DNA from 3 places in the Candidatus Thiodiazotropha sp. AKAK3 genome. Region 3 is predicted to be linked to each of the others. Evidence: predicted binding sites of a transcription regulator. Region 3 holds the regulator's gene; each other region holds the start of a gene.
The links. The regulator sigma-54, encoded in region 3, starts transcription at its own class of promoters, with help from an activator protein. The targets are predictions, from matches to a motif close to TGGCANGNTNCNTGCTT.
Positions count from the first base shown of each region.

Region 1 (4,671 bases), on a different contig from region 3:
CGGCGAGCCAACTCTTCAGCAGGTAGGACTTGAATGAATTCACCAAGACCTTCTGCAAGATGCTGTTGTATACCACCCAGTGTGGTGGCTGCCATCTGACAACCGGCACAGGCACCAGTCATCTTTACATAAATATATTTACCATCAACCTCGATCAGCTCTACATCACCATGATCGCGTTGCAGGTTGGGACGAATCTCATCCAGCAGCTCTTCAATACGTTTCATGCGCTGCAGGTTGGTCAGTCCGGATTTTGGTTTTTTGATCTCACCAGCTACTGCATTCGGATCAAAGGTTTCACCTTTTTCGGCCAATATACGAGTCAATATCTCTTCTATACCTTCATGGCAGGCAGAGCAGCCACCACCGGCTTTGGTATAATTGGTGACCTCTTCTACCGTGCGCAGGCCATTGGCACGTACGGTATCTTCAATCATGACTTCATCAATGGCGAAACATTTACAGATTAGAGCACCTTCCTCATGGTCATCTTTCCACTCTTCACCTCGATAGTTGGCTACCGCTGCCTGTAGCGCCTCACGCCCCATTACAGAGCAGTGCATTTTTTCCGGTGGCAGGCCATCGAGATAGTCAGCGATATCCTGATTGCTGACATTCAGGGCGTCATCAATATTCATGCCTTTAATGATCTCTGTTAAGGCAGAACTCGATGCAATGGCGGATCCGCAACCAAAGGTTTGGAAGCCGGCATTGAGTATGACCTCACTTTCTGGCTCGACCTCTAATGTCAGTCGCAAGGCGTCTCCACACGAGAGAGAGCCAACATCACCAACTGCGTTTGCGTTCTCAACAGCACCTGCATTTCTTGGGCTAAAGAAATGCTCTTGAACCTTTTCTGAATAGTCCCACATATCTTTGACTCCTGAATGATTAAGCGGAAAATGAGTTGCCGCAACCACAACTGTTGGTAGCGTTTGGATTTTCGAATTTAAAGCCACTTCCATCCATGCTGTCGAGGAAGTCTACAGTGACTCCGTTTAACATTGGCGCGCTCAGAGGGTCGACAAAAATCTTCAGTTGATCAACCTCGATAACGGTGTCTTCATCATTGGCACTCTCTTCGAGTGCCATGCCGTATTGCATTCCAGAGCAACCACCTCCGGTAACTGAAATTCGTAAGCCCCCTACCGGGGTTTCCGAACCTTGAATGAACCGGCTGATCGCCTTTTGAGCATTTTCGGTAAGTGTGAGCATGGTCGTTTTCTCCGTGGCAAGTCTCTTGCATCTTTAGTTTTTAAGTAGTGTGCAAAGCCTGTGCCATGCTTTTACATTATGACTTACTTATTGTTTTTTAAGGATTTACCACTTAAATTCATAAAATGTATGTCACATAGGCGACAATCACGAAAACCCTCTTAGGTAATAAACACGACAATGGAAGAAGAGATGACACTCGAACAACTTAGCCCCGGCGACATGATTTTTGCTGCAAGCCATATCTATAATGATGGTGGTATTCCAGACATCCCTATGGATGCGCTTTTGGCCGAACCTGGTACCAAAGGTGTAATTATTGAAACTGGCCATTTGGAGGAGGCACCAGATAGAGTGCTTTACCTGGTACGGTTTGAAGATTCAAAGTTGAATCTTGGCCCCCCTACAGGTTGTTGGCCTGAAGAACTCACAACTTCAAAATTTGAAAAAAGTGATACTGAATGATGAGCAGATTGCTTTGTGCAATTGTGAATGGGTAACAACTATCTCGACCAGCGGCGCCAATATATTTCATCACACCAAACGCCAGTTGAGATAGTTGTTCTTCCCTCCACACGGCCTCTATAGAGATAGATCCATACCATACCCCAGGGTGATGGTATGAGTTCTCTTGTGTAGGCATGAGGATAGCCTTCAAGACGATCAAGCTTTTTCATCGTCAGTGCATCCACTTGATAGATTTCACCCTCAATTGAGGTGCCGCCGCCTTTGACAACACCAGGATAACCTCTCAAATGAAACATCTTGTAATGGGGTTGGGTATTATATAGACCAACATAGGTTGCACTAGCGAGCAGGTGATGATTGACCTGGGCTTTTCTCAGAGTACCGTAGACAAATACTTTGGAGGTTGTTTTCATGCTAACGATTAGCGTTCTACCTAAGTGACACTATAGTAAAACATGCTATGACCTTAGAAAAGCCACATTTCATCGCCAATTCAAATTAAAAGCAAGTGCTATTAACCACCAAGAATCAGTTCATAGGCAGAACGCAACAACTCAAGTTCAATCCCTGGCAATCCTCTTGCCTGGGTGAGATCTATGAATTTCGCATTCGATTTTTCTACTATATCAAAGGGCGGATCCATGGTGTTTATATTCGCCAACAGGATGTCGATGTTCTCGCCTGGTACCTCAACGGTTTGACGATATTCGCTCTCAAATGCCAATGTATCCTTTTCCAGTCCCAACCTTTTTTCAGTCTCATTCAATATCGCTGCAGGGTGGAAGACCGTATCGGGTCGGGTTGATACAACCGCAGAGAGATTGGGTAAAGGTTCAAATGCGCAAACAGTCTGCTCCTCAAACATGAGGAATCTCGTACGCGCACTAGTAGCCTGCTTATGGTATAGAATAACCCGATGATCCATTAGTTTTTTTCTTAATCTGTAATATGGTTAAAATTATTCAGGTACGGCCAGAAGCCTGGGTTCTGCTCTTATTTCACTACCTTTTCCCCACGCATTAACCGCCTCTACAAACCAATCAGATTTTGTAGGATGGGGTTTGACAATATCATGTTCGACAAAAAAGGTACCATCAGCATGAAACAATAGTGTACCAAGCTTATGACCCTGCTCATTAAGCCAGTCACCAACCAGACTGAACTCACTATTAGAGGGATCTCGTTCGAGGCGATAGCTTGCCTCCTGTGGAGATTTCAAGCTGATTTCAGATTCTGAGAAACCCAGTTTTGTAACCTCTTCATAGAGGCGTTTGTGTACAGTTAAAGCAAGTTTCTCAATTTTGTAAAAACGAACTGCGACTGACTCATCCATCGTTTTCGTCCTCATTAATAGCATCTAAAAGGTCACGAATAACATCTGCACCAACCTGGTCCATAGGATCAAGACGAGAAAGTGCATTCAAGATCGATTGCGCTTCCTCTATGTCGTTTTGACGTAAGCGGATGAAGGCAAGTGCCTTGAGACTGTAGAGGTAAAACCTGCCTGGTTTACGAGGATCATTCCAATCTGTGGTATGTGGATGGAGTTGATGCCAATCCTGGTTAAAACCACCCTGCTCCGCCGCAAGCTTGAGAACTTTAATTGCCAATTTTTCTGCTATCTCAGTCTCGCCTTGATAGAAATGAAACTTATATCGTGCGATGAGTACTTCGATCTGTTCTGGTGCAATCTGTTCCGCGTGTTTCAGTGCTTCTGAAGAAGCCTCTCTCGAGGAGATCAGGGATGCCGCTTTTTGTAGTTGAGCGTCCGCTTCAGGCTCTATATCAAAACCGAAATGAACCTCATTACCGACAAGTCGGACTACATTAGACGGATGCCCTGATCCACTCGAATTCTGATTCAATCCCAGAACTCCTTAGCCACTTTTAACCGCTCTATTGGCTGGTCATTCTGAAGGTGTTCATCATATATGGCTGCCACATCAACTTTTGATACACCGCCATACATCACGCCTTCAGGATAGACAAGTACAGAAGGGCCTTCGCTACAAGGTCCCAGGCAACTTGTTGTGGTGACCTGTACTTGATCAAAAAGTTGACGCTCCTGTAAGTGCCAGAAGAACTCCTCAGCAACCTCAGCGCACTTTTTTTGGCTGCATGAGGGTCTTGGGTGCCCTAGTGGGCGATCTTGTACACAGACAAAGACATGTTTTTTAGGTTTAGGCATATTGCTACTCCTGCCGTTGATTCAGATCATGCAACAGCAGTCTGGGGTTCATGTGTAAAACAGTTTTTAGGACAGATACGCGCACAAGATCCGCAACCAATACAGTCCAAGCTGTTTTTCAGACTCATTACCATCGCGGTATCATCTGAAAAACCATCATCATCATCGTCACCATAATCGTCGTCATCATAATCATCATCGTCCAGGAGTTCTTCAACATCTTCCCGTTCAATAAGGTCGAACACTTCACGCGGACAAACCTTGAAACAACGACCGCAACCAATGCAGTCCTGCTGATTGATATCCATAACAAAGGCAGGCGTGTACTCTTCACCACCTCGTGTCAAACCTGTAATCATCGACATAAAACTATCCTCAATTCATCTCTTCTTCAGCTGCCTTGTAGGCGGCTACAGCATCTGCCCAGGCCTGACAAGCATCGTATGTTGCTTGCGCTATCGCTGGGATCTCTTCAAACGCCGCTGGTAAGCGGTCTTCCACCAGGTCGTGAAGCTCACCGGCTTTTTCAGTCGCGATGCGCTTTGCTCTTTTGGTCGCCTTGAGCATGGCTTTGAGCTCTTCTTCAGTCATCGCCTACTCCTTACATCCCTGCAACTTTAGGATTTTGACCAATAATTTCTAATGCCACTGATAACAGTTTGTCTGCTTCATCTTTCATTTTTGAAAGAGATGCAAAACCAAACCTATGGACATCACGCAGTGTTTTGTCCATGACCACTAATTTACCCACTGTAATAAGTGCCCGCCCAAAACCTTCATGGCTAAGGTTCAGCAGTGGT
Region 1 is NZ_JBSYOQ010000053.1:60,041-64,711, reverse strand. Features, by position in the region: gene nifU (Fe-S cluster assembly protein NifU) at 1-872, opposite strand, end outside; gene AC4IE7_RS12690 (HesB/IscA family protein) at 892-1,215, opposite strand; gene AC4IE7_RS12685 (nitrogen fixation protein NifZ) at 1,396-1,680, shown strand; gene AC4IE7_RS12680 (gamma-glutamylcyclotransferase family protein) at 1,719-2,096, opposite strand; gene AC4IE7_RS12675 (hypothetical protein) at 2,198-2,548, opposite strand; gene AC4IE7_RS12670 (hypothetical protein) at 2,642-3,016, opposite strand; gene AC4IE7_RS12665 (hypothetical protein) at 3,009-3,548, opposite strand; gene AC4IE7_RS12660 ((2Fe-2S) ferredoxin domain-containing protein) at 3,545-3,871, opposite strand; gene fdxB (ferredoxin III, nif-specific) at 3,898-4,236, opposite strand; gene AC4IE7_RS12650 (CCE_0567 family metalloprotein) at 4,247-4,462, opposite strand; gene AC4IE7_RS12645 (NifX-associated nitrogen fixation protein) at 4,473-4,671, opposite strand, start outside.
Region 1: AC4IE7_RS12685 (nitrogen fixation protein NifZ) is a predicted target of sigma-54. The motif match lies at 1,230-1,246, and genes of this name have one in related genera.

Region 2 (4,671 bases), on a different contig from region 3:
CTTGATCAACTCTTCAGCCTGTTTTCGCTCTGTGATGTCTCTGGCGACTCCGTAGGTGCCAATAAAGGATTTTTGATTTTCATTATCAACGGCGTAGATGCCTATAGAGCTCAGCTCTATAGGAACTGTTCGAGATTCAAAATAACGCGGTCCCTCATTGATTTTGCAATTCAATCGTAACTCTGTGCTTCGTGTTGCACGATCACCAGTGCGCCGTTCATTGAATGTATAATGGGCCTGATTGATATCCTCCTCATAGACCAGTTTTGAGAAGTGTTGACCAATCATCTCCTTCGGGGGATAACCCAACAGGGTTTCGACGCGTTCATTGACGAATGCAAACCGGCCTTCCTGATCGAGCAGGTAGATCATATCCGGAGAGTTATTGACGATGAATTTGTGCAGTGACTCAGATTCATTCAGGCGTTGTGATATCTGGGTATTTTCTATCTGTAAGCGTCGTCTCTCCAGGGTGTTTGAGATGGTACGTAACAGCTCTTCAGGCTCATAGGGTTTTCGCAGAAAATCCTGGGCACCTTTGCGCAGGGCCAATGAGGCATGATCGAAAGTGGCTTCTCCACTGATTACGATAATGTCACAATCGATACTCTCCTGACTGATATGTTCCATTACTTTGTGACCATTCAGGTCAGGCATGTTGAGATCGAGCAGTATCAGGTCGAAACTGCTGCTATCAAGAAGTTCTATCGCTTCCCTGCCACTTTCTGCCAGGGTTATCTCATGCCCAGAGAACCTCAGTAGCTCTTTCAGGCTGGCTCTTGCTCTGGGTTCATCATCTGCGATAAGAATTCGTGCAATACCCTCCCGCTTGCGCTGCTCTTTTTTGAGCCCGTTTGGTATTGTGGAGAAGTTTCCTTCAATCCCCGGCCATGGTGCTGGATAATATGGATGCATTGCTTATTCTCATGCCGTACGAGGCAAAAATAACTGAAAACGCGTTCCCGTTTTGTTGTTCGAGGTGCAATTGATCACCCCGGAAAGTTCATCCATTAAACTTTTGATTATCGCCAGCCCAAGACCTGAATGTGAGCTGTCTTTGGTACTCTTCCCAGGCAAAAAAAGCTGATCCATGATCTCTGAATCGATCCCAGGCCCAGAATCCACAATTTGAATCTCAATATGGGCCTTACCATTAAGATAGGCATTATCTCTGGTTGCAATACTCAGTTTCCCTCCCTCTGGCATGGCTTCGACTGCATTTTTGATCAGATTGGTTAGTATTTGCTTCATATGACCTCTCTGGAGAGTGATCAGAGGGATATTGGCATCGAGGTCGACTTCGGTGTTGATATTGTGGGTTGTAAACAGTGAGGATTGAAACAACTTGTGAAGATCCGTAATCAGACTGTTGATATCCACCCTTTTTTCCTGTTGTTCCAACTCATCAGGAATATCCCGGATACGTAGCAGAATCTTGCCGACCCGGTTGATCTCATCTTTGATGATATCCAATTCTTCCTTTACCTGGTTATCATCACCCAGCTTCATGCCCAGTATATGTAGGTAGTTGTTGATGATTCCAAGTGGATTATTGGCCTCGTGAACCACTTTTCGCGCCTCCAGGTGGAAGGCGGCGCGCTCATCATCAAGTAGCTGTTGCCGTGATGTGGATATCTCCTGCTGAAGCTGTAGTGTTTCACCGGCTTCACGGGCAAACAGTTTCAAAAGTGATATCTGAGGGGTGAGAGCATCGTATTGGTGCTTGTCCATACCGAGTGCGATCACGCCAATGGGATACTCTTGGGATGTCAGAGGCAGATAGAGCAGTGCTTCACTGCTGATCAGGCGCATCAATTGTTGATCTGCAACCGACAGCCTTGCTAGATGTGCATCATCATGGGTGAAAGCAAGGCTTTGGTTGTTAAAAACCCAGGCTGCCGTACTACGATCCGATTCAATGGCAATTAGCAGATCCTGGATCTTCTCTCTGCGAGTCGGGGAGGGACAGTGAGGGATTAATTGTGGTGCATCTTCCGCTTTCAGCAGGAAACAGACCTGTTTGATTCCGAACAGTAGATCAACATCTCTCTGTATCTGCTGCAGAGTGGCAGAAAAATCGGCCTTTTCGCTTGTTCTCGCCAGAGTGCCACCGAAAAGCGCAGCTTGTTTTACTCGTTCACCAAGTGCCTGCTGCTGCGCCTCACTCTTCTCTTTAGTCGAGGAATTTTCTCCTGTGACAGAGAATGGGATACCTAAACTACCTGCGGCTGCGCTGGCCTTTTCATGGGCGTCAGTAATGACCTGTTCCAATACAGCCTGATTCAAACCAAACAGCTCATCGCCTTGGGCCAGTGCACTATCATCTGGTTTGATACCGTTTGCGACGAGTTGACATGAGAGGTTCACCAGTTTGACCAGCTGTGAACTGTCAAGAATGTTTTCAGCCGGTTCACACTGAAAACGAAGCGCATCAGAAAGAAAACCCTCAAGCTGCCATCGATCGACCATCTCTGATCCAATCAGCGGAAAGGTCGCCCCGTAACTCTTCTCTTCTGCCTGTAGCAGCGCTTGGATTTCCTGGTTTGTATCGATCAGTTTCAGATATCCCTGATGATCTGATTGCAACAGTGCAAGTTGTCCAAGACGATGAAGCAGACCGGCCAGGTAAGCCTCTTCTAATGTTGCGTAGGCAGTGAGTTCAGCCAGGGAGCGGGCAACATAGGCGCAGACCAGTGATCTTGACCAGATCAGATCTAGACTTTGACCAATCTGTTTACTGAGGTTGGAAAAGTATTGCTGAACCGCACTGTTGATAGCGATGGTTCTGACACTGTTGATGCCCAGCACTACCAGCATCTGTTGAAGCGTAGTGAACTCGTTCCATTGTCGATAAAAAGGTGAATTTGCTGCTGACATTACTTGGGATGTGATACTGGCATCCTTCTGAATGATCTCTGCCAATGATTCGAAACTCACATCGGGGTTATTGCAGCTATCAATCAACGCTATCAGTATCGCTGGCGGGGAAGGCAGATCGCAAAATTTGCCTGCAGTTGTTTTGTTTTGCTGTTGAGTTTCCACGTAAATCCCAAGTTTATTATAGAGTTATACCTGGATGTTGTTGTAATTAATAGCACTAATCCTTCATTTGTAAAAGCGTTTTCACTATGTCTGCATGTCTTGCAGGTAGGGCATGCTTGAATAATAGTATTTTTATTACTATTGGATGGCATATTCGGCCAGGTCAATAATGTTATTAACAACCGAGGTGAGTGTGGCATCACCTGTTCAGTTGGCGTTGAAAGTAATATTTTCAAAGATCCAGGCAACAAGCTTGATGTCGGAAAATCGCCTGATTGGGTCCGTATGAGGAGTCAATTTTTTGTCTTTTTCTTTTTAGCAATTTATAACTTATTGAAAATAATTGATAAAAACAGGTCAACCAGGGTGGCACTTTAATTGCATTCGTTGATGAGTAGTCTCATTGAGGAATGACAACATGGCAAACGAACAGGAATCTGAAGAGCTCGACCTGGGTGAAGAGAAGAGCGGAAAATCCAAGCTCATCATTATTATCGCTATTGTAGCGGTTGTGCTGATCGGCGGTGGTGTAGCTGCATTTTTTCTACTCAGCGGAGATGAGGAAGCTGAAGCTGAAGAAGCAACAGCTGAAGAGCAGGTGGAAGAGGTGAAGGGGCCAGCTCAATATCTCGATTTCAAACCGCCATTTGTAGTCAATATGCCTGGCAAACCAAGCCTGTTGCAGATCGGTGTCAGCATACGGGTCTACTCTGAGCCCATGGCAGAGTTCATCCGCCACAATGATCCCATGATTCGTCATCATCTACTCAATCTTCTATCAGCTAAAGATGCGAAATCCCTGAAAACACGTGAAGCCAAAGATGCCTTGCAGGATGAGATGCTGCAGGCACTGAATCAGGTGGTGAAGGAGTTGGAAGGGCCGGGTGAAGTGGATGGGATCTTTTTTACCAGTTTCGTGATGCAGTAATCCAAACATATAGGAATTAGAGATGAGTGCCAGCGACCTGCTATCACAAGAAGAGATCGATGCCCTGTTACATGGTGTCGATAGTGGGGATGTCGCCACAGAATCAGAAGTTTCGGATGAGGGTGGTACCGTCTCATATGATTTTACCAGTCAAGACCGAATTGTACGGGGGCGGCTACCAACTCTGGAGATGATTAACGAACGATTCGCAAGATTGTTTCGCACCAGTCTCTTCAATATGTTGAGACGAACAGCGGATCTGTCAGTTTCTGGCATCCAGATGCAGAAATTCTCTGAGTTTGTCCACAGTCTTTTTGTACCAACCAGCCTGAATATGATCCGTATGCCGCCAATGCGTGGGAAGGGGTTATTCGTATTTGATCCAAAACTGGTATTCAGCGTTGTTGATAATTACTTCGGTGGTACCGGTCGTTTCCATACCAAGATTGAAGGTCGTGATTTTACGCCCACAGAGAATCGGGTTGTTCAGTTATTGCTGAACAGCGCCTTTGAAGATATGAAGAGTGCCTGGAAGCCTGTATTCAATGTCGACTTCGAATACAGCGGGTCTGAAGTCAATCCACAATTTGCAAACATCGTCAGTCCATCAGAAGTAGTAGTAGTGACCTCTTTTCATGTGGATCTGGAAAATGGGGGAGGTGATTTCCATATCTGCTTGCCCTATTCAATGCTTGAACCCA
Region 2 is NZ_JBSYOQ010000022.1:7,787-12,457, reverse strand. Features, by position in the region: gene AC4IE7_RS03170 (putative bifunctional diguanylate cyclase/phosphodiesterase) at 1-915, opposite strand, end outside; gene AC4IE7_RS03165 (HDOD domain-containing protein) at 925-3,042, opposite strand; gene AC4IE7_RS03160 (flagellar basal body-associated FliL family protein) at 3,461-3,970, shown strand; gene fliM (flagellar motor switch protein FliM) at 3,993-4,671, shown strand, end outside.
Region 2: AC4IE7_RS03160 (flagellar basal body-associated FliL family protein) is a predicted target of sigma-54. The motif match lies at 3,410-3,426, and genes of this name have one in related genera.

Region 3 (4,671 bases):
GCGACCCGTGTTGTTACGCGCCTTGGAAAGGGGGGGCATGCCTTGCGGCTAGCCATTTAGCGTCACGGTAACATTGTCAAACGATATGAAATACTAGACAGGGGGGCAAAATGCAGGATATTTATAATAAAGCAAAAGCAGTCAAACTCTTGATATTTGATGTTGATGGGGTATTGACGGATGGCGCTCTTTTTTTCGGTGATGATGGTCAAGAGTACAAGTCCTTTAATTCCAGAGATGGACATGGGATGAAAATGTTGCAATTCACCGGTGTGGTGATTGGCATTATCACTGGCCGGACCTCTGAAGTGGTGAGGTTGCGCATGGAAAACCTGGGTATTGAGCATGTCTATCAGGGCAAACTCGAGAAGCTTCCAGCGTATGAAGAGTTGAGAGATAAACTGGGGCTTACTGATGAGCAGGTCGCTTACGTCGGGGATGATGTTGTGGATCTTCCTATCATGCGTCGAGTCGGGCTTGCCATCGCCGTTCAGGATGCGCACCCCTTTGTGGTTCAACACGCCCACTGGCAAACGCCTCATGGCGGTGGACATGGGGCTGGCAGGGATGTTTGTGAGATGATCATGGAAGCGCAAGGAACCTTGCAAGCCAGTTTGGATCACTATCTTTGAAGCATGAGTTCGCAGTTGATTATGGATATGTGGGAAGTCTAGCTTGAACAGACGCCTGCTTGGTCTCTCCTTGATGCTCGCCCTGGTGCTGAGTTTAGCCTGGTGGGTGAATGAACTGACGCGCCCTGAGATGCAGAAACGACAGGTAGCTAGGGATATCCCTGATTCCTATGCCGTGGACCTACGCGTAAAACAGTACAATGAGGATGGGGAGCTTCTGCAAACATTACAAACCCCTAAAATGTTACATTATGAGAAGCGTGGTATTACCGAGCTGTTAAAGCCAGTGGTATGGCGTTTCCGAGCCGATACGCCGCCATGGAGGATGCAGGCAGAACAGGGTGTGGCAGACCATCAGCAAGAGACACTCTATCTTCCGGGCAGAGTGATCATCGAGCGTGAAGGAAAGGGTGATTTCGCACCTTATCTGATTGAGACCGAAGATCTGACTTTTAAATCAAAAGACTCATATGCATCAACGGCTGAGGCGGTCGAAATTCAGAGTGGTCAGCAGCGAATATCAGCAGTCGGCATGCAGGCATGGCTGACTGAGCCATCTCGCTTGAAGTTATTACATCAGGTACGAGGCTACTATGAGTTCGAGTAAGGGCATTCTGTCAATCCTGGTATATGGCCTTGTCTGTTTTGGCGCAATGCCGATTATGGCCTTGGAGAGTGATCGGGATCAGCCAATGCAGCTTGAGGCGGACAGTCTAGCCATTGATGAGTCGACAGGTATCAGCCTCTATGAGGGGAATGTGACGATCACCCAGGGTAGTATGAAGTTGTGGGCTGAGCGCCTCTGGGTTCATCGTCGGCAGGGAAAGACGGAGCGGATCATCAGTGAAGGCGAACCGACTAGATTCAGTCAGCTGCCGGAAGTCGATGGGGTAGAGGTGCATGGTCAGGCGCGAAGGATGGAAATTCATGTTGATCGTGATGAAATGGTATTGATTGACAATGCTCTGCTTGAGCAGGGCGGTAACAGTTTTCGAAATGACCGGATTGTTTACAATCGAACCAGTGCCCAGGTGAAGGCGGGTAGCAGTGCTCAGGGTAAAGAGCGGGTTCAAGTCGTAATTGAACCCCAGACCAAGAGCGATGCACCGTGAGCCAGTTGCGGGCAGATGCACTTGAGAAGCAGTACCATAAGCGTAAAGTGGTCGATGGTGTTTCGCTCAATCTGAATAGCGGTGAGGTTGTTGGGCTGTTAGGGCCAAATGGTGCCGGAAAGACCACCAGTTTCTACATGATCGTGGGCCTTGTTCAGGCTGATCAGGGTAGAATCTACCTGGATGGAGAGGAGCTCACTGATCTTGCAATGCATAAGCGCGCCAGCATGGGTATTGGTTATCTGGCCCAGGAGCCCTCTGTTTTCAGGCGGCTCAATACAGCGCAGAATATATTGGCGATACTGGAAAATCGAAAGGATCTGGACGCGCAAGCAAGAAGAGCGCATTGTGACCGGCTTTTGGAAGAGTTCGGTATCGAACATTTGAGAGAGAGTATGGCTATGAGCCTCTCAGGTGGAGAGCGACGCCGCCTGGAGATTGCCCGTGCGCTTTCAATGGAGCCCGCATTCATTTTGTTGGATGAGCCATTTGCAGGTGTCGACCCAATTGCGGTTATCGATATTAAAAGAATCATTCAACATCTTAGAGAATTAAAGATTGGGGTGTTGATTACCGACCATAATGTTAGAGAGACTCTTGATATTTGTGATAGAGCCTACATCATTAATACTGGTAAGGTATTGGCGGAAGGAACCACCGAGGAGATCCTCGATAACCAGGAGGTACGTAGTGTTTATCTGGGCGAAAATTTTACTATGTAAGGCTATGTTTATGTTTTTTCATGGATTATGTGATTTAAGAGTAGAGATGATGACTACTCGTCAGCTGACAAAATGAAGGTTAAAGTATGAGGCAGAATTATATTCAAACGAAACAAATACCAAGAATTATTCCGTGAACGGCATTTATTAGCTAGAATGAATATAAAGACATACAAATAACATACCAGGTTTAAAGATATCTCTGCTATGAAGCAGGCTCTACAGCTCCGGCTCGGACAACATTTAACAATGACACCTCAGTTGCAGCAGGCAATACGCCTGTTGCAATTGTCTGCGCTCGACCTGAGTCAGGAGGTGCAGGAGGTTCTTGAAACAAACCCCATGCTGGAGGGTGAAGAGGAGTTTAGTCAGCAGACTCAAAAAGAAGAAGCTAGTCAAGAGAGCTCTGATCAGAGTTCAGACAATAAAGAGTCTTTGAGCTCCAACGATATCAACAACGAGCGGGAAATTCAGACCGACAGTAGCCAGATCACAGAAGACCTGCCCGTTGATAGTGAATGGGCTGACGTATACGACAGTTATCTTCCCCCATCGAGCAGTGGTAGTGAATCTGCAGACAATGACTATCTGGTTCAGCGCAGTGGCGCGATCACTTTGCATGACCACCTGGTCTGGCAGATGACACTGACCCCATTCACTGAGCAGGATATTCTGATTGCCACTAACCTCATCGACAGTATTGATGAGGATGGATATTTCAAAGGTGATCTCCAGGAGATCCTGGTTTCCCTGAATGATGAGGAGATGACTCTGGAGGATGTAGAGGCAGTACTTCATCGTATCCAGGCTTTCGACCCTCCGGGGGTTGGTGCTCAGGGTGCTCAGGACTGCCTTCTAATTCAACTTCGGCAACTTCCTGAAAAAACACCCTATTTGGATTTGGCGATCAGACTCTGTCGCGACCATTTCAACTTGCTCTCTGCACAGGATCAGAATCAGATCATGCGACGAATGAAGGTTGATCAGGACGACCTGATGGCTATCATGCAGTTGATCAGGACGCTCAATCCTCACCCTGGCACAGCGATCGCCAAAAGCGAGCCTCAGTATGTGATTCCTGATGTATTCGTCAGCAAGCGCAATAATCGCTGGGTTGTGGAGCTAAATGGTGAGGTTACGCCTAAACTAAGGGTAAACAACGACTATGCCAGTCTGATCAAGCGTGCGGATCAGAGTGATGACAATACTTTCCTGAAAAACCACCTGCAGGAAGCGCGTTGGTTCATCAAAAGCCTGATGAGTCGAAATGAGACTATTCTGCGTGTGGCGAGTAAGATTGTTGAATATCAGCGGGGCTTTTTTGAACATGGCGAAGAGGCTATGAAGCCACTGGTTTTACGGGATATCGCTGAGGCTCTGGAGATGCACGAGTCGACCATATCCAGGGTGACAACCCAGAAGTATATGCATACCCCCAGGGGTACGCTGGAGTTTAAATATTTCTTCTCCAGCCATGTGAACACAAGTGCAGGGGGTGAGTGCTCCTCCACTGCTATACGTGCGCTGATAAAAAAATTGATTGCTGCAGAGAATACAAACAAACCTCTCAGCGATAACAAAATCGCCGCCATATTGTCGGAACAGGGTATAAAAGTGGCCCGCCGAACGGTGGCAAAATACCGCGAGTCGATGAGTATCCCACCATCGAACGAGCGTAAGCGACTGATGTAGGTGAAGTGAATTATCGGAGTGGCTATCATTCATGCTTGATATGCTTACTGAACCGGAGCGGTTTCAGATAAAAGTGGATTCATGAATGAGTTGCTGTAAAAATGCCCCGGCGTTACTTCACCGCCTCAGTTAGAGTGATGAGCCAACTCATCTAAGACAGGAGAAAATTATGCAGATAAGCGTTACCGGTCATCATGTGGAAGTTACCGATGCCTTGAAAAGCTATGTAGATAATAAGTTCGAACGTCTTGAGAGGCATTTTGATAATGTAATCAATGTACATGTCATCTTGAGCGTAGAAAAGCTGAGGCAAAAGGCAGAGGCCACCATGCAAGTGAACGGTGCCAGCGTATTCGCTGATGCAGTACAGGAAGATATGTATGCGGCCATTGATGGGCTTACCGATAAGCTGGATAGGCAAGTCATAAAGCATAAAGAAAAGATGCAGAGTCACCGTGCCGGTAGTGGCGCGAAGTACGCTGTAAGTAGCAGTAGTTCAGAATAGATAAAACT
Region 3 is NZ_JBSYOQ010000024.1:49,852-54,522, forward strand. Features, by position in the region: gene kdsC (3-deoxy-manno-octulosonate-8-phosphatase KdsC) at 111-632, shown strand; gene lptC (LPS export ABC transporter periplasmic protein LptC) at 676-1,239, shown strand; gene lptA (lipopolysaccharide transport periplasmic protein LptA) at 1,226-1,744, shown strand; gene lptB (LPS export ABC transporter ATP-binding protein) at 1,741-2,466, shown strand; gene AC4IE7_RS04095 (RNA polymerase factor sigma-54) at 2,674-4,158, shown strand; gene hpf (ribosome hibernation-promoting factor, HPF/YfiA family) at 4,328-4,663, shown strand.